Regions from separate parts of the Streptomyces sp. NPDC058664 genome, predicted to be linked through region 1. Evidence: riboswitches for the same ligand, from Rfam matches in the RefSeq annotation. Region 1 holds a riboswitch; each other region holds the start of a gene.
What was found. Region 1 has a riboswitch for cyclic di-AMP ahead of ACFWUY_RS08040 (peptidoglycan DD-metalloendopeptidase family protein). Riboswitches for the same ligand answer to the same signal wherever they lie in the genome.

Region 2: another riboswitch for cyclic di-AMP. It lies ahead of ACFWUY_RS10835 (transglycosylase SLT domain-containing protein); the one in region 1 lies ahead of ACFWUY_RS08040 (peptidoglycan DD-metalloendopeptidase family protein).
Region 3: another riboswitch for cyclic di-AMP. It lies ahead of ACFWUY_RS05475 (transglycosylase family protein); the one in region 1 lies ahead of ACFWUY_RS08040 (peptidoglycan DD-metalloendopeptidase family protein).
Region 4: another riboswitch for cyclic di-AMP. It lies ahead of ACFWUY_RS03205 (M23 family metallopeptidase); the one in region 1 lies ahead of ACFWUY_RS08040 (peptidoglycan DD-metalloendopeptidase family protein).

What each region holds. Positions count from the first base shown of each region.
Region 1 covers NZ_JBHXRW010000007.1:28,462-32,621, forward strand. The annotation lists gene ACFWUY_RS08035 (SGNH/GDSL hydrolase family protein) at 1-489, opposite strand, end outside; gene ACFWUY_RS08040 (peptidoglycan DD-metalloendopeptidase family protein) at 652-1,686, opposite strand; cyclic di-AMP (ydaO/yuaA leader) riboswitch at 1,691-1,845, opposite strand; gene ACFWUY_RS08045 (tyrosine-protein phosphatase) at 2,240-3,061, shown strand; gene ACFWUY_RS08050 (DUF6126 family protein) at 3,086-3,241, opposite strand; gene ACFWUY_RS08055 (helix-turn-helix domain-containing protein) at 3,286-3,951, opposite strand; gene ACFWUY_RS08060 (aspartate aminotransferase family protein) at 4,026-4,160, opposite strand, start outside.
Region 2 covers NZ_JBHXRW010000010.1:56,378-60,537, forward strand. The annotation lists gene ACFWUY_RS10820 (DMT family transporter) at 1-441, opposite strand, end outside; gene ACFWUY_RS10825 (LysR family transcriptional regulator) at 513-1,391, shown strand; gene ACFWUY_RS10830 (hypothetical protein) at 1,416-2,078, opposite strand; cyclic di-AMP (ydaO/yuaA leader) riboswitch at 2,420-2,603, shown strand; gene ACFWUY_RS10835 (transglycosylase SLT domain-containing protein) at 2,608-3,492, shown strand; gene ACFWUY_RS10840 (phosphoribosyltransferase family protein) at 3,486-4,160, opposite strand, start outside.
Region 3 covers NZ_JBHXRW010000004.1:191,934-196,093, reverse strand. The annotation lists gene eno (phosphopyruvate hydratase) at 1-781, opposite strand, end outside; gene ACFWUY_RS05475 (transglycosylase family protein) at 1,165-1,884, opposite strand; cyclic di-AMP (ydaO/yuaA leader) riboswitch at 1,888-2,061, opposite strand; gene ACFWUY_RS05470 (transglycosylase family protein) at 2,319-3,428, opposite strand; gene ACFWUY_RS05465 (cytochrome P450) at 3,522-4,160, opposite strand, start outside.
Region 4 covers NZ_JBHXRW010000003.1:21,624-25,783, forward strand. The annotation lists gene ACFWUY_RS03200 (aldo/keto reductase) at 1-371, opposite strand, end outside; gene ACFWUY_RS03205 (M23 family metallopeptidase) at 534-1,679, opposite strand; cyclic di-AMP (ydaO/yuaA leader) riboswitch at 1,691-1,837, opposite strand; gene ACFWUY_RS03210 (PP2C family protein-serine/threonine phosphatase) at 2,039-3,250, opposite strand; gene ACFWUY_RS03215 (MerR family transcriptional regulator) at 3,375-4,115, opposite strand.

The sequences.
Region 1 (4,160 bases):
CGGGCAGTCGTAGCGGTCCGCGATGGCCCGGACGTGGGCGGTGTAGGTGGCGATCTTGCCGCGCAGGTGCCTGAGCACGGGCACGTCACGGGTGTCGAAGCCGGTGGTCACCATGACGGTGCCGACGGCGGAGGTCAGTTCGGCGACGGCGCGCTCGAAGCGCTCGGCCACGTCGTCGGGGTCCGAGCCGGGGCGGATGATGTCGTTGCCGCCGGCGCAGAAGGTCACCAGGTCGGGGGCGAGTTCCTTCGCCCGGGGGACCTGTTCCGCCACGATCTGGTCGAGGAGGCGCCCGCGTACGGCCAGGTTGGCGTAGCGGAAGGCGTCGTGCTCCGGCAGCTGGTCGGCGAGCAGGACCGCGAAGCGGTCCGCCCAGCCGACGTACGTCCCGTCGGGCCCGGGGTCTCCGACGCCCTCGGTGAAGCTGTCACCGATCGCCGCGTACGACCCGAATGCGTTCTTGTCTCTTGATCTCGAATCGTCTGCCACGGGAGCACATCCTTCCCTTTCGGGTGTGACCTACGCGACCGTAAGGAGGGGTTGACGCCGGGTGACATATGCCACCGATAAAGAATTTGCCAAGCCGGAATAGAGCGGGGAACGCGCGCGGCCCGGCACAGGAGTGCCGGGCCGCGCGGGAGTTGACGTGCGTCAGATGGAGACGCCGTGCTGGCGCAGGTAGCCCAGCGGGTCGATGTCGGAGCCGTAGCTCGGCGAGGTGCGGATCTCGAAGTGGAGGTGCGGGCCGGTCGAGTTGCCGGTGGAGCCGGAGAGACCGATCTGCTGACCGCCGCCGACCGTCTGGCCGGAGGAGACGGAGAGGGAGGAGAGGTGGGCGTACTGGGAGTAGTTGCCGTCGGCGTGCTGGATGACGACCTCGTTGCCGTAGGCGCCGCTCCAGCCGGCCGAGACGACCGTGCCGGCGCCGACGGCGCGGACGGTGGTGCCGGAGGAGGCGATGAAGTCGGCACCGGTGTGGTAGCCGGAGGACCACATGGAGCCGGAGGCGCGGTACGGGGTGGAGACGCCGCCGTCGACCGGTGCGACCCAGCCGGACGCGGAGGTCGAGGCGCCGGAGCTGGAGGAGCCCGTGGACTGCGCGGAGGAGGACGAGGACGAGGAGTCCGTGGACTGCGCGGCGGCGGCCGGGGCGGCGGGGCGCTCGCCGCCGCGGGAGGCGCGCGGGGTGTCACCGTTCTTCGCGGAGGACCCGGCGGAGCTCTTCTGGGCCTTCGGGGCGGCGGCCTTGGGCGCGGCGCTCTTCGGGGCGGCGCTCTTCGGGGCGGCGGCCGCAGCGGTGCTCTTGGCTCCGAGCGTGAGCTTCATGCCCGGCAGGATGAGCGAGGGGTCCTCGCCGACGACCTGGCGGTTGTCGGCGTACAGCTTCTGCCAGCCGCCCGCGAGGTCGTGCTCGGAGGCGATCTTCGACAGGTAGTCACCCCGCACGACGGAGTACGTCTTCGGCGCGGCCTTCGCGGCGGGCGCGGCCGGGGCGGCGGCGGGGGCCTTCACCTGGGCGGCGGCGACGGTGGCGGGGGCCGCGGCCGGGGCGGCCTGCGTGGCGGCGTGGGCGCCGGTGGCTCCGAGGAGCGGGAGGGCGACGACGGCGCCTCCGGTACCGGCGGCGGCGATCGAGCGGGTGAGGCGGCTGGACTTGGTACGGCGGTGCTTACCCTTCGCGGGCATGGCGAATTCCTCTCCGGCGCCTGCGAGGTGAGCTGTCGGGTTCGGACTGGAGATGTCCGGCCGCGCTCTCACGCGGCTTCACCCCGAGCCGTCCTGCGTCGCGGGACCGGCGTACTTCCTGGGTCCCCCGCTCCTGCCACGCATGGGTGAGTGGGAATTCCGGACGGTGGCAGGATTCGGCGGTCCGACCGGATTGACGGTGACGCTAGACGAGGGGGTCGGCACGGACAAGCCGCTGATTTCCACCGGCTTTCCCCGCTCTGTCTTCCGCCGGGAATTCCGGTCACCCTCCGTGGATGACGGACCTTCGATTTCCCTTTTGCGTACGGCAATTGCTTCCGGCCGTCGGCCACGATCCGTCACTTCTATGACCCTGCTCACGCACCGGATCCCATCTCACCCGTAAACAGGGCGCGTTATACGCAAGGCCCCAATACGGACAGATCGCCCATTCCTGCTCCCGGGGGGTGCGCCGCCACCGTCCCGCCTGGATGATTGCCCCTGGAACCCATTCCGCGTCGGGCACCCCGAACGTCGACCACCAGGAGCATCCGTGACGCAGCAGCTGCCGCAGGTCCCGCCCACCGAACTGAACGAACCCGAGCTGGTCGAGGTCCGCAACTTCCGGGACGTGGGCGGCCTGCCGACGACGGACGGGCGCGCCGTGCGCCCCGGCCGCCTCTTCCGCAGCGGTCACCTCGCCCACGCGACCGGGACGGACGTCGCCTTCCTCGACTCGCTGGGGCTGCACACCGTCTTCGACTTCCGGAACCTGGCCGACCGGAAGGTCGAGGGTCCGGACGTCGAGCTGCCCGGCGTGCGGAACGTGAACATACCCCTCAACGATCCGGCGGACGGCAAGGAGTTCTGGAAGCTGGTCCGCGACGGCGACATCGAGCAGCTGCGGGAGATCCTCGGCGACGGCAAGGCCGCCGCCCGCATGTCCGACTCGTACCGGAAGATGGTGATCGAGCGGACCGCGGAGCACAGCCGGATCCTGCACTCCCTGGCCGAGGACAGCCTGCCCGCCCTGATGCACTGCGCGGCCGGCAAGGACCGCGCCGGGCTCTCCATCGCGATCACCCTGCTCGCCGTCGGGGTCGAGCGCGCGGCGATCGAGGCCGACTACGTGCTGTCGAACGAGCCGCACCGCCGCTACAAGGTGCGCCGCGGCTCCACCGCTCCGGACGCCATGTCGCCCGAGGTGATGGAGCTGCTGAGCCCGCTGTTCGACGCGCGGGTGGAGTACCTGCGGGACGCCTTCGAGACGATCGAGGCGACCTGGGGCTCGGTGGACGGCTACCTCGCGGACGGCCTGAAGCTGACCGCGGAGACCCGGGAGCGCCTGCGGGAGCGGCTGCTCACCGAGGCGTAGCCGACGGCCCGGCCCGGAACTCCCCTACTGGTTCTGCCCGCCGAGCATGAAGAGCAGGTAGAGGAAACCGGCGAAGAGGTGGCCGGCGATCAGGTAGGCGAACAGGCGGAGGACCAGCCCCTTGGGGAACTTGCCCTCCCCGCGCTCCTCGCCGGTCACCGGTCGCGACTTCCTTGACATGTCGGGCATATCGGTCCTTTCGGAGGGATGAAGAGCCGCGGGGATCAGCGCCGGTGCGGGGTCCCGTCACCGAGGCACAGCTCGGCCGCGGGACTCTGCATCAGGGTGTGGACGAACAGCAGCTCCGCCCCGCCGGGGGTGGCGGCGCCGATCCGGTGCGGGGTGAGCGAGTCGAGGTGCGCGCTGTCCCCGGGGTCGAGGACATGGACGGCCTCGCCGAGCGCGAGCCGCACCCGGCCCTCCAGGACGTGGATCCACTCCTCCCCGGGGTGGACGCGCACGATGTCGGCCCGGGTGGCGTACGGCACGTGGACCCGCAGGCACTGCAGGGCGCGCCCGGCGCCGCCCGCCTGGCGGTAGATCCATCCGTCGGCCTCGACCGGTTCGGAGCGGCCGGCCCGGACGACGGGGTCACGCTCGGGCGGCGCCTCGCCGAGGAGCTCGGAGACCGTCGTACCGTAGATACGGGCGAGGGCGAGCAGCATCGGCAGCGAGGGTTGTCTGTTCCCGGTCTCCAGGCGCGAGAGGTGGGCCGGCGAGAGGCCGGCCCGCTGGGCGGCGGTCTCCAGGGTGAGCCCCCGGCGGCGGCGCAGGGCCCGCAGCTGCGGGGCGACGTCCGGCAGGGCACCCGGAGACGGGGAGGCGGGGCCGGGGTCGGCGGGAGCCGGCGAGGCAGGGTCCGGGAAGGTCTCCCCGGGGACGTGGTCCATGCGTCCATTCCGCCAGCTTCGTGCCTCTGAGGCAAGTTTCTTGCCTCAGAGGCAAAAGTCGGAGGGTGTGGGCGTCAGCGCTGCGCGACCGCCTGCTTGACCAGTGTCCTCCCGAAGTCCCACATCAGCCCGCCGCCCCCGTGGGCCTCGTCCATGACCGCCGTGAAGGCGGTGACGAACCGGTCCACGTCCGCCTCGTCGATGACCAG
Region 2 (4,160 bases), on a different contig from region 1:
CATCAGGCCGGTCCCCCGGCTCCAGGGCGCGAAGATCAGCAGGACTCCGGCGAAGCCGAGCGCGAGGCCGGCCGACCGGGCGGCGCGCAGGGGGCGTTCGGAGCCCAGGGCCAGGCCGATGAGGAGGGACCAGAGCGGGGTGGTGGCGTTGAGTACGCCCGCCACTCCGCTGTCCACGGTCTGTTCTCCGACCGAGAAGAGCAGGAACGGCAGCGCGTTGCAGAAGAAGGCGGCGACGACGAGCCGTCCCCAGGTCGCCCGGTCCCGTGGCAGCCGCTGTCCCGCCGCGTACGCGAGTGCGAGGAGCACCGCCGCGCCCAGCAGGCACCGTACGAAGGTGATCCACCCGGGACCGAGGCCCTCGTTGAGGGAGATCTTGATCCAGAGGAAGCCCGAGCCCCAGAGCAGGGCCAGGACGCCCATGCGTGTCGCCGATGTCATGTCCTCACGGTCCTCCGCCCCATCCGACAGGACAAGCGATGAATCGTGGGGTCGGCGTTAAGCTGTGCTACATGCTCGATGTGAGACGCATGCAGGTGCTCCGGGCCGTCGTCAGCAGTGGCTCCGTGACCGCCGCGGCCGCGCACCTCGGTTACACCCCCTCGGCCGTGAGCCAGCAGATCGGCGTCCTGGAGAAGGAGGCCGGCATCGCGCTGCTCGAACGGTTCGGCAGGGGCGTGCGTCCGACGGCCGCCGGGCGGCTGCTCACCGAGCACGCCGCCGTCATCGGCCGTCAGGTCGCCGAGGCCGAGACCGCCCTCGCCGATCTGCGGGCGGGCCGCACCGGGCAGATCGCGGTCCACTACTTCGCCACGGCGGGCGCCGATCTCGTCGCTCCCGCCCTGGCCCGTTTCCGCACCGAACACCCGGGCGTACGCGTGGAGCTGAGGATCTCCGACGGTGCTCCCGACGAGGACGCCGACCTCACCCTGGTGGTACGGCCCCGGGGCGGCGGCCCCGGAGCGTCCGGCGACGGGTTGCGGCTGGTCCATCTGCTCGACGACCCCTACCGGGCCGTGCTGCCCAAGGGCCATCCGCTCGCCGGCCGCCGCGCCGCCGTCGACCTCGCCTCGCTCGCCGCCGAGCCCTGGGTCGGCAGCGAACGCCCCGGCCCGTGCCTCGACGCGGTGATGGAGGCGTGCGCGGCGGCCGGGTTCACCCCGGACATCGCGGTGGAGTGCGAGGAGTACGCCACCGCGCAGGGCTTCGTCGCGGCCGGTCTCGGCGTGAGCCTGATCCCGTTGACCGGCTTGGGCAGCCGCCACCCGAACGTGGTCGTCCGCAAGGTCCGCGGTCCTGAGCCGGTCCGTTCGATCCACGCGGCGGTACGGGAGTCCTCGCTCACCCTGCCTGCCGTGCGGGGTCTCCTCACGGCCCTTCAGGAGGTGTGACGGGGGCGGCGCGCGGGGCGGCCCTCAGCGGCCGGCGTGTGCGGCGCGGTGGATCGTGGCGTCGAGGAGGGCCAGGGCGTCCGCCGCGGTACGGCCGGGGGCCCGGTTCCACGGTCCGATCAGGTCCCGCCACCCCCGGGACCGGAGTTCGGCCATGATCCAGGCGGCCCCCTCGTTCATCGTCGTCGCGCTGCCGTAGCCGAGCCGGTGGGCGGCGAGGAGGGCGCCGCAGACGCACCGGGCCCCACGGACGTCGCGCAGTTTGTACGGGGCGTTCTGCCAGCCCCACTCCGCCAGCACGAGGCGCGCGTAGCCGAGGTGGACCGAGGGGCGCAGCTCCGACCGGCCGACCCGCCGCCAGGCGTGCAGCCGGTCGGGCAGTACGGCTCCGATCCGCCCCGGGAGGCGGCGCTCGGCGGGAAGGGGTGGCGGCAGTGCGTCGAGCGCGTCGGCGACGAGCCGGTCCACCGGCACGGTGAGCAGAGCTCTCCAGCTCTCGGCGTCCGGCGCCGCGTTCGGTGCCGCGTCGGGCGCGGGGACGGGCGTGATCTCGGGCGCGGGGACGGGCGCGGACGGCGGGGCGGCGGTCCAGTCCGTGACGATCCGCTGCCAGGTGGCGCTCTCGTAGAGGGCGGCGGCCTGGCGGTCGAGGGTCTCGGGGGTGAGCAGGGGGGCGGAGGGCGACATCCGGGCGGCTCCTCGGTCGGGGTCACTCCATCGTTCAGGACGAATGTCGGCTTTGCGCCCTATGCCCTTGAGTGCCCCACGATCGACCAGCTCTTTACAACACACTTCCCTATTAACAGATTTAAGGTGCATATACGGACATTGAACGCCTGGTGACGCGACTCACTTTCCCCCGCCCCCACCCGCGCCCGGAACCGGCGCATTCCGCACGGCGCAAGGAAGTTCGGCCGGCCCGGCCGACGGTCGATCTTGAATTCCGCGAATTATGTGATCCTTCGGCCGAACGACGGCATCCGCTCCTCTTGTTCTCCGTCGCGTCACTGGCCTACGGTCACCTCCATTCGAGCGGATCGCCGAATCCTGCCACCGCTCGTAATACCTCCCTTTCACCCGACGGCAGGAGCGGGGGACCCACGAATACGCCGGCCCGGATTCCGGGACGGCTCGGGGTGAAGCCGCGTGCGTGCGGCCGGACATCTCCAGTCCGAACCCGACAGCTCACCCCGAAGGCGCCGGAGAGGAATCCGTCATGCCTGCACACGGTAAGCACCGCCGCCCCCGTCGCAACCCCGTCTCCCGTGGACTCGCGCTGGTCGGCACGGGTGGGGCCGCCCTCGCCCTCCCCCTGCTCGCCCCCGGCGCGGCCGGCGCCGCGCCCGTCTCCGGAACCCCGGAGGTCGCCGCCCAGCCCGCCGCCGCTTTCGGCGCAGCAGCCCCGGCCAAGGCTCCCGCCGCCCCGGCCGCCGCGCGTACGTACACCGTCGTCAGTGGCGACTCGCTTTCCCTGATCGCCCAGAAGAAGGGAATTCAGGGCGGCTGGAAGAGCCTTTACAAGGCCAATAAGAGCACGGTGGGTGACAACCCGTCACTCATTCACCCCGGTCTTGAACTGACGGTCGGTCGGAATTCCGTGAAGGCCACCCCCGCACAGGCGAAGAAGTCCGGTTCGGCCGAACGGGCGAGCCGGTCCGAGCGCCGGGCGGCCGCCCCGGCCGCCGCCACCTCCACCGGAGCCTCCGCCGCGCAGGCCGCTCCTGCCGCCGCCCCGGCCGCCGCTCCGGTCAAGGCCGCCCCGGCCGCCGCCACCCAGTACGCGAACAACCTCGACGGCTGGATCCGGGAGTCGCTGGACATCATGGCCCAGCGCGGTATCCCCGGTTCCTACGACGGGATCCTCCGCAACGTCATGCGCGAGTCGTCCGGCAACCCGCGGGCCATCAACAACTGGGACATCAACGCGGTGAACGGCACCCCCTCGAAGGGGCTCCTCCAGGTGATCCAGCCGACCTTCGACGCCTACCACGTGCCGGGCACGTCCACGGATCTGTACGACCCGGTCGCCAACATCACCGCCGCCTGCAACTACGCGGCCGACCGCTACGGCTCCATCGACAACGTCAACGGCCCCTACTGATCCCGGAAGTGCTCGGTGAACCAGGAGGTGGCCAGCTCCGCCACCTCCTCCAGGGCACCGGGTTCCTCGAAGAGATGGGTGGCGCCCTCCACGACGGCCAGCCGGTTCTCGCAGCGCAACAGGGCGCCCGCCCGCCGGTTGAGGTCGAGGACCAGCGCGTCCCTGCCTCCCACCACCAGGAGCGTGGGCGCCCGCACCTGGGCCAGGCGGTCGGCCGCGAGGTCCGGTCGGCCGCCGCGTGAGACGACGGCGGCCACGGACGACCCGGGTTCGCCCGCCGCCCACAGCGCGGCGGCGGCTCCCGTGCTCGCACCGAAGTAGCCGAGCGGCAGGCCGGCGCCCTCGGGCCGCCCGGCGAGCCAGTCCGTGGCACCGGCGAGCCGGCCCGCGAGCAGGGGCGTGTCGAAGACACGCGCCCGGTCGGCCGCCTCCGTCTCGGTGAGCAGGTCGAAGAGGAGCGTTCCGAGGCCCGCCCGGTTGAGCTCCGTCGCGACCGCCCGGTTGCGGGAGCTGTGCCGACTGCTGCCGCTGCCGTGGGCGAACAGGACGATGCCCGCGGCCCCTTCGGGCACCGCGAGCCGCCCGGCGAGCACCGCTCCGGCCGCGGGGATCCGTACGTCCGTGTCGTGGACGACCGGGCCGTGGGCGGCGCGGTTGTGGTCCAGACA
Region 3 (4,160 bases), on a different contig from region 1:
GGGACTGGCCCTCGAACTCGTACGAGCCGTCCTTGTAGAACTCGGAGGCGGCGACGTCGAGCGCGAGCGCGATGTCACGGCCGGGCTCGTAACCGGCCTCCTTGATCGCCTCGATGATGAGGTCCAGGGCGGCGCGGTTCGACTCGAGGTTCGGCGCGAAGCCGCCCTCGTCGCCGAGACCGGTGGACAGGCCCTTGGTCTTCAGGACCTTCTTCAGGGTGTGGTAGACCTCCGCACCCCAGCGAAGGGCCTCGGAGAAGGACTCCGCGCCGATCGGGGCGATCATGAACTCCTGGATGTCCACGTTGGAGTCGGCGTGCGACCCACCGTTGAGGATGTTCATCATCGGAACGGGCAGCAGGTGCGCGTTCGGGCCGCCGAGGTAGCGGAAGAGCGGGAGGTCGGAGGCCTCGGACGCGGCGTGCGCGACGGCGAGGGAGACGCCGAGGATGGCGTTGGCGCCGAGGGAGGCCTTGTTCTCGGTGGCGTCCAGGTCGAACATCGCCTGGTCGATCAGGCGCTGCTCGGTGGCGTCGTAGCCGACGAGCTCCGGGCCGATCTGCTCGATGACGGCGAGGACGGCCTTCTCGACACCCTTGCCCAGGTAGCGGTTGGGGTCACCGTCGCGAAGCTCGATGGCCTCGAACGCACCGGTGGAGGCGCCGGACGGAACAGCAGCACGGCCGGTGCTGCCGTCGTCGAGGCCGACCTCGACCTCGACCGTGGGGTTGCCTCGGGAGTCCAGGATTTCCCGGGCTACGACGACGTCGATGGACGGCACGAGCATCTCCTTTTTGGGATGTGACGCTGGATGTGACGCAAGGCCGGTGCAGGGTCGCTTTGCCTTGCGACAAGAGCCTAACCGGCTCGGGGGCTCCGGCCCGCCGGGCGCCCGCCCCCTGGGACGAAAAAGGACCCAAGGGCATGCATCACGGGACGAAGGACCCCGGATCTACCGGGCGGTAATCACCGGGTCGTCCCGAAACGGAGAGTCGGGGTCGGCCGGCTCCCTCCCGGAGGCGGAGAGCCGGGGCCGGCTTCCTCCCGGAAACGGGGAACCCCGGCCCGGCGCGCACGGGGGAAGGGGCGCGCCGGGTCGGGGTGGTCACCGCGGGAGGGTCGTGGGGACCGCGTGAGCCGCCGGACTCACGCGGACCGCCGGGCTCACTTCAGGTGAAGCTGCTGGCCCGGGTAGATGAGGTCGGCGTTCTCGACGACGTCCTTGTTCAGCTCGAAGAGCTCGGCCCAGCCGCCGTCGACGCCCTGCGCCCGGGCGATGGTGCTGAGGGTGTCGCCGGTCACGACCTTGTACTCGCCGTCGCCCTTCTCGACCTTCTTGCCGGTCGGGGTGGTGACGGTCTTCTTGGCGGCGGCCTTCGGCGCGGCGGTCTGCGCGCTCTTCGGCTGCGGAGCCTGGCGCTGCTCGCTGCGGGTGGTCGGCTGCTCGGCCTTCCGCTCCGGCTGCGGGGCGCTCTGCTGCGGGGCGCTCTCGGCGGCGCCGCCGTCGTAGGAGGCTCCGGAGAGGCCCACGCCACAGCTCGGCCAGGCGCCCTTGCCCTGGCCCGCGAGGACCTTCTCGGCGATGGCGATCTGCTGGGACTTCGACGCCTGGTTGGCGGTCGAGGCGTAGGCGGTGCCGCCGTACGCGGCCCAGGTGGAGGCCGAGAACTGGAGGCCGCCGTAGTAGCCGTTGCCCGTGTTGATGGACCAGTTGCCGCCGGACTCGCACTGGGCGACGCGGTCCCACTCGGAGGCCGTGGCGGCCGAGGCGGTGCCCGCGGTCATCAGCGGGGCCGCGACGGCGACACCGGTGACGCCGACGAGCGCGACGACCTGGGTGGCCTTGGAGGGACGGCGGTGTTTGCCCTTGCCGGAAAACAGCATGGAGATTCTCCTCACCGACGCCTGTGAGGTGAGCTGTCGGGTTCGGGCCGGAAAGTTGCCCGGCCGCGTGTCCTAGCACGCGGCTTCACCCCAAGCCGATCGTCGGCCGTCTTTCTCAACGGCCGGAACCGGCACTTACCTTGGGTCCCCCACTCCTGCCTTCGGCGCTTGCGCGACGACTGTTCCCATCGGCCGACGGCAGGATTCGGCGTTTCGGTCGACGGGGCCCGCGGTGGCGAGCGGTAAGACCGTAGACACAGACCCACCGGAAGTTCAAAGAGGCGCATTGCGGAAATATCGCCCCTACTTGCCCTCCGGTGGGCGGCGTTTACGCAGGTGAGAGGTGGCGGAGACAAAAGGTACGGCCAAGACACGCCAGTTGGGGCGAAGAGACCCATGTCTCACTTACGCAGAACCGGACATACGGCCTCGAATCACTCGGCCGTCGCGGGCGAAATGTCCGTCAATTCGAGGCTCTGACCAGGAAGGATGAGGTCCGGATCGATGCCCACCGTCCGCCGATTGGCGTCGTAGAGGGCGGTCCAGCCTCCGGGGAGTTCGTTCTTCTGCGCGATGTCGGACAGGCTGTCGCCCGGCCGCACGGTGTACGCGTCCGAAGTGTCCTGACTGTCCGTTGCGCCCGCACCCTTCGCCTCGTCAACCGGCGTCGATGCGATGGGCGTTTCGGTCACCTTGCTCCCGGACGAGGCGTGTCTACCCGATTCGAGTGAACTGTCCGCCTTGCCGGTTTCCTCCGGTGCGGCCTCGCCCCGATGCTTCCCGCTTCCGGGAGTGGCCGACGTCGCGTCACCTTCCGGAGTGCCGGGCATCACGGACGAACCGGGCGCACCGGGCGTGGTGGAGGCGTCAGGGGCGACCGGGGTGGTCGGGGTGACCGGAGTGGTCGGCGCGGTCGTGTCGGCCGGCGCGGAGGGGCTCACCGGGGTGGTCGGCACGCCGGGCGCGGTCGGCGAGACCGGCGTGGCGGGCGCGGTCGGAGAGGCGGGGGCGGTCGGCGTGACGGCGCCCGTGGCCCGCCTCGCGGTCTCCTCGGTCGCGGTGGAGCCCGTGGAGCCCTCCGGAAGGCCCGCGGTCCGGTTCGACTCGACGACCGGCCCCGTGGGGACCTTCGGGACGGAAGCCGGCCCCGGGTCCACGCCGGGGGCCCTGCCGTCGTTCGTCAGGCCGGCGATCGGCGCGCAGGTGGCCCACTCGACGGAGCCCTTGGCGAGCGCCTTCTCGGCCACCGCGATCTGCTGGGCGCGGCTGGCCAGGTCGGCGCTGGGCGCGTACGCCAGGCCGCCGTTCCGCTCCCAGCTGTCCTGGGTGAACTGGAGGCCGCCGTACATGCCGTTGCCGAAGTTGGCGCTCCACTGGCCGCCGGACTCGCACTCGGCGACCCGGTCCCAGGTGGCGGCGTCGGCCGCGGAGGCGGACCCGGTGGCGAGCAGCGGCAGCGCCATGGCGGATCCGGTCACACCGGCGGCGACGACGATGGCGGGGGCCTGACGGGGGCGACGGTGTCGTCCGTTCCCGGAACGCATAGGAGCGCCTTTCGCGTGACGGCTGGGATTGCGGCGAACGTAGCGGTATTCGAACGCTCGTCACAAGTCGATGGCCTCACGATCACGCGAAGATCACATTTCTGATACGCCGTCACCGTGCCGGAGCGGTACGGACGGGGAGAACTCCACCGGAAGCGTGCGCAATCCCCGCATGATGAGCCCGCCGCGCCAGCGCAGTTCGGCCGGGTCGGCGGCAAGTCGCAGGTCCGGAAGGCGGGTCAGCAGGGTCGCGAGCGCCGTCTGCCCCTCGAGGCGGGCGAGCGGCGCGCCCAGGCAGTAGTGGATGCCGTGCCCGTACCCGAGGTGCTGGCTGTCGCGCCGGGTGAGGTCGAGCGTGTCCGGTCCCGCGAACCGCTCCGGGTCCCGGTTGGCGGCGGCGAGCACCACGAGCACCGGGTCCCCCGCCGGGATCTCCTGCCCGCCGATGGTCAGCGGCTGCGTCGCGTACCGCCAGGTGGCCATCTCCACCGGCCCGTCGAACCGCAGCAGCTCCTCCACCGCGGTCTCCAGGAGGCCCGTCTGGCCCGCCGCGATCGAGGCCTGGAGCCGCTCGCGCTGCTCGGGGTGGTGCAGCAGGGCGTGGACGCCGTTGCCGATGAGGTTGATGGTCGTCTCGAAACCGGCGAAGAGGAGCACGAAGCACATCGCGGTGGCCTCGGCCTCGGTGAGGTGGTCACCGTGGTCGCTCGCGCGGATCAGGCCGGAGATCAG
Region 4 (4,160 bases), on a different contig from region 1:
GTGTGGTAGAGGTCGATGCGGTCGGTGCCGAGGCGGCGCAGCGACTCCTCCGCGCCGGCCTTGATGGTGGCGGCGGCCAGTCCCTTGAAGCGGGGGTGGGCGCCGACCTTGGTGGCGACGACGATGTCGTCGCGGTTGCCGCGGGAGGCGAGCCAGCGGCCGATGACGGTCTCGGACTCGCCGCCCTCGTTGCCCTCGGCCCAGGCGGAGTAGACGTCGGCGGAGTCGACGAAGTTGCCGCCGGCTGCGGCGTAGGCGTCGAGGACGGCGAAGGACCGCGTCTCGTCGGCCGTCCACCCGAAGACGTTGCCGCCGAGGGCGAGCGGGAAGACGTGCAGGTCGGAACTGCCCAGCGGGCGGAGAGAGGCCATGGAGGGGCAACCCTCTCCGGCCCCGGGCCTATTCCGCGGCCGGTCCGCCCGCTGCTCAGGCCCGCCGGTCCGCCCGCTGCTCAGGCCCGCCGGTCCGCCCGCCGATCCACCCGCCGGTCAGGCCCGGCGACCAGGCAGCCCGGCGGTCAGACCGTCAGGCGGTCAGACCGTCAGGCCCTTGGAGCGGAGCCAGTCCGCCGGGTTGATGCCGTCGCCGCCGGGCGTGTGCACCTCCATGTGGAGGTGGGCGCCGGAGACGTTGCCCGTGGCGCCGACGCGGCCGATCGTCTCGCCGGTGCCCACGGTCTGGCCGACGCCGACCGTCATGGACGACAGGTGGCAGTACCAGACCTCGGTGCCGTCCTCCAGCTCCAGGACGATCCGGTAGCCGTAGGAACCGGACCAGCCCGCCGACTTGACGGTGGCGCCGTGGACCGCCTTGAGCGGGGTGCCGGTGGGGGCCGCGAAGTCGAGGCCCGTGTGGTAGCCGGAGGACCACATCGAGCCGGACTGCATGTAGGTGGCGGTGAGGGAGTACGAGGAGAGCGGCATCGAGTAGCTCGCGGCGAGCTGGGCGAGGCGCTCGGCCTCGGCCTTGGCCGCGGCTTCCGCCTCCGCCTTCGCCTTGGCCTCCGCCTCGGCCTTCGCCTTCGCCTCGGCAGCGGCCTCCGCGGCCGCCTTCTCCGCGGCCTCGGCCTTGGCCGCGGCCTCCGCGGCCGCCTTCTCCGCCGCCGCCTTCTCCGCCGCGGCCTTCTCGGCGGCGTCGGCGGAGGCCTGCTGCTGCTCGGCCTGCTGGAGGATGCGCGCACGCAGGGCCTCGCCCGCGTCGGCGGTGCCGGCCGTCTTCCCCGTCACCTGCTCGGCGGCCGTCCCGGTCCGCTCGTCGTCGTCGACGGTGGTGTACGCGGCGACGGTGAGCGGGTTCGGGTTGGAGCGGGCCGCGGCGACCGTCAGGTCCTCGTCCGACGACGTGCCCGCGTCCGGGAGGAGGTCGCCGACGCCGGGAAGGTCGTGGGCGTCCGGCAGACCGAGGTCCGGGAGGTCCGGGAGCGAGATGGCCACCGGCGGCTTCTCCTGCGCGGTGGCGAGGCCGCCCGCGCCGACGGCCGCGATGACACCGACGCCGAGGACGGTGGAGGAGCGGGCGAAGTTGGAGCGCTGCTTGACGACCCGGTGCCGGCCGCCGGAGCGGCTCTCGGCGCGGAGGGAGCCCTCGGTGGGGTTCCACTCGGTGTCCGGGGCGGCAGGACCCGCACCACTTCCGAAGGCGTCGAAGGGGACTTCGGGTGCGGGGGTGTTGGACGCCACGAAGGGGCGCTCCTTTCCTTCCTTCTCGCCTACCGGGTTAGCTGACGGGTTCGGAGCAGGAAGGTCTCCTACGGGCACGGTCGCACAGGTGCGAAGGGCCCGATTCACCCCAATTGGTGGTTCCCCGGTTCCTTTTCAGGATTCGGCGCGTGCGCACGGTGCCGCCTCTTGCGGCGGCTGGGACGACCGCGCTGCGTTATCGAACGTTAATAGACAGCGGGTCCCGATTCCAAGCCGTTCCCCTTGATCATTCATTGAATTGGGTCACAATGGCCCGAGTTGACCCCCCTTCAGCAACAACTGGCGAAACCTACCCGGGCTGACACCGGATCAATTGTTATCGCAGCGACACCTTCCGGCTACGGCCGGTGACCGGGCCCGGCCGGCGGGACCACCGGCATCGTGCGGCGCCGCTCCGGCTGCGTCGTCGTGGGACGGCTCAGCGCGAGCAGCGCCATGTCGTCCGTCGCCCCGCCGCCCGTGTGCAGCCGTACGTCGTCCACCAGCGCGTCGAGGAGCTCCTCGGGCCCCGGGAAGATCCGGCCGGCGAGGCGCTGCCCCGGGTCGTAGAAGACACCCGCCGCGTTCCGCGCCTCGGAGAGGCCGTCGGTGTAGAAGAGCAGCGTCGCGCCCGGCGGGTACGGCCGCCCCTCGGCCCGGTCCGGCCACACCGCCAGATCGCCCATGCCGAGCGGCAGCGCCGGTTCGGTCGGATCCAGCGTGTCCAGGCGCCCGTCCGCGTACAGCATCAGCGGTGGCGGGTGCCCGCGGTTGACGATCCGTACGAAACCGCTGAAGGTGCCGCTCCCGCCCTCGCGCGGGATCTCGGCCAGGACGGCGGTGGTGAAGCCCTCGACGGCGTCGAGTCCGTCCCTGCGGGTGCCTTCCCGGGCCAGCGCCCGTTCGAGGCGCTGCGCCACGCCCTCCAGGCTCCGCTCCTGCTCGGCCGCCTCCCGGAAGGCCCCGATGACGACGGCGACGGCCTCCACCGCGTCCATCCCCTTGCCCCGGACGTCCCCGACGACGAGCCGCACCCCGTAGGGGGTGTCCTGGACGGCGAACAGGTCGCCGCCGATGAACGCGTCCGCCTGCGCCGCCTCGTAACGGGCCGCGCACTGCAGCCCGCCGATCCGCTCGGCGGGCGTCGGCAGCACGGCCTTCTGCGCGGTCTCCGCGATGACCCGCGCCGAGGCGAGCCGCTCGCCGCTGCGGCGCACGACCCGGCTGATGAGGAGGGCGAGCGCGGAGACGGTGGCGACGGTCAGGGTCTCGGTGAGGGTCGGGACCTCGGTGACGGTGCCGTTGTAGAGGTGCAGCCCGACGGAGGCGAGGAGCGCGGCGATCCCGGTGAGGAGGGTCGTGAGGGTGGAGAAGAAGGGCGCGGCGATCAGCGGGGCGGCGGAGAACAGCGGCGCGGCGGTGTACGCGGGCGGTGTCAGCAGGTCGAAGACGACCCCGCCGGCGATGACCAGCGGCGGCAGCGCGCGGATGAACCGCCGGGCACGCCCGTACGAGTGGCGGCCGTCACCGCCCCGTCGCCCGCCGTCGCCCGCTCCTAGGGGGTGCCCCACCTGTGCTCTCCTGCCCGGTCCGTACCCGGCCGCGGTCCGTACCGCGCCCTCCCAGGGTGGCCGCCCCCGCACCGGGCGGCGACTCCCACGGGGCCGACCGGCGTACGGAGGCGGCCGGCCGCCGTCAGAGGTTCCGCTCGGCGTAGATCTCCATCGCGTCCCGGACCAGGACCGCGGTCCCCTCGCCGTGCTTGTCGTAGTTCGCGGTGAACCGCGGGTCGTCGACGTACATCCGGCCGAGGCCGATCACGTACTCCTTGCTCGGGGTCGTGGTGTGCGACAGCCACGCGATCTGGCGCCGCGTGATCGCCTGCACCTCCTCGTCGCCGGCGGCCAGGCCGTCCCTGAGCGCCCGCGCGAAGTCGCGGGCGATCCCCGCCTGCTCGTCCATGAACGCCTTCTTCCCCTCGGCGTCGAGCGACCGCCACCAGCGGTCCCCCTTCTCGTACGCGTCGCGGCCCCAGCGCTCGGTGACCTCCTCCTCGTACGCCGTGTGGTCGAAACCGTCGAACACTTCGTCGGCCATGAGTTCTTCTCCGTTCTCGGTCTTGTGGAGAGTGGTCCGCACGGACGCGATCCGGCGACCGATGCGCTCGCGCTCCTGTTCGAGCAGGGCGAGATGGGTGCGGAGGGCGGCGGTCGTGTCCCGCTGCCCCGCGAGGACCTCGGCGATGGCGGACAGCGAGAGCCCGAGCTCGCGCAGCAGCAGGATCCGCTGCAGCCGCACGAGCGCCGCCTGGTCGTAGTACCGGTAACCGTTCGCGCCGATCCGGCTCGGCTCCAGCAGTCCGCGCTCTCCGTAGTGCCGGAGGGTGCGGCTGGTGGTGCCGGCCTTCTTGGCGATCTCTTGGATCGACCACTCCATACCCGGAACGCTAAATCTTGACGTCGCGTCAAGGTCAAGCGGAGA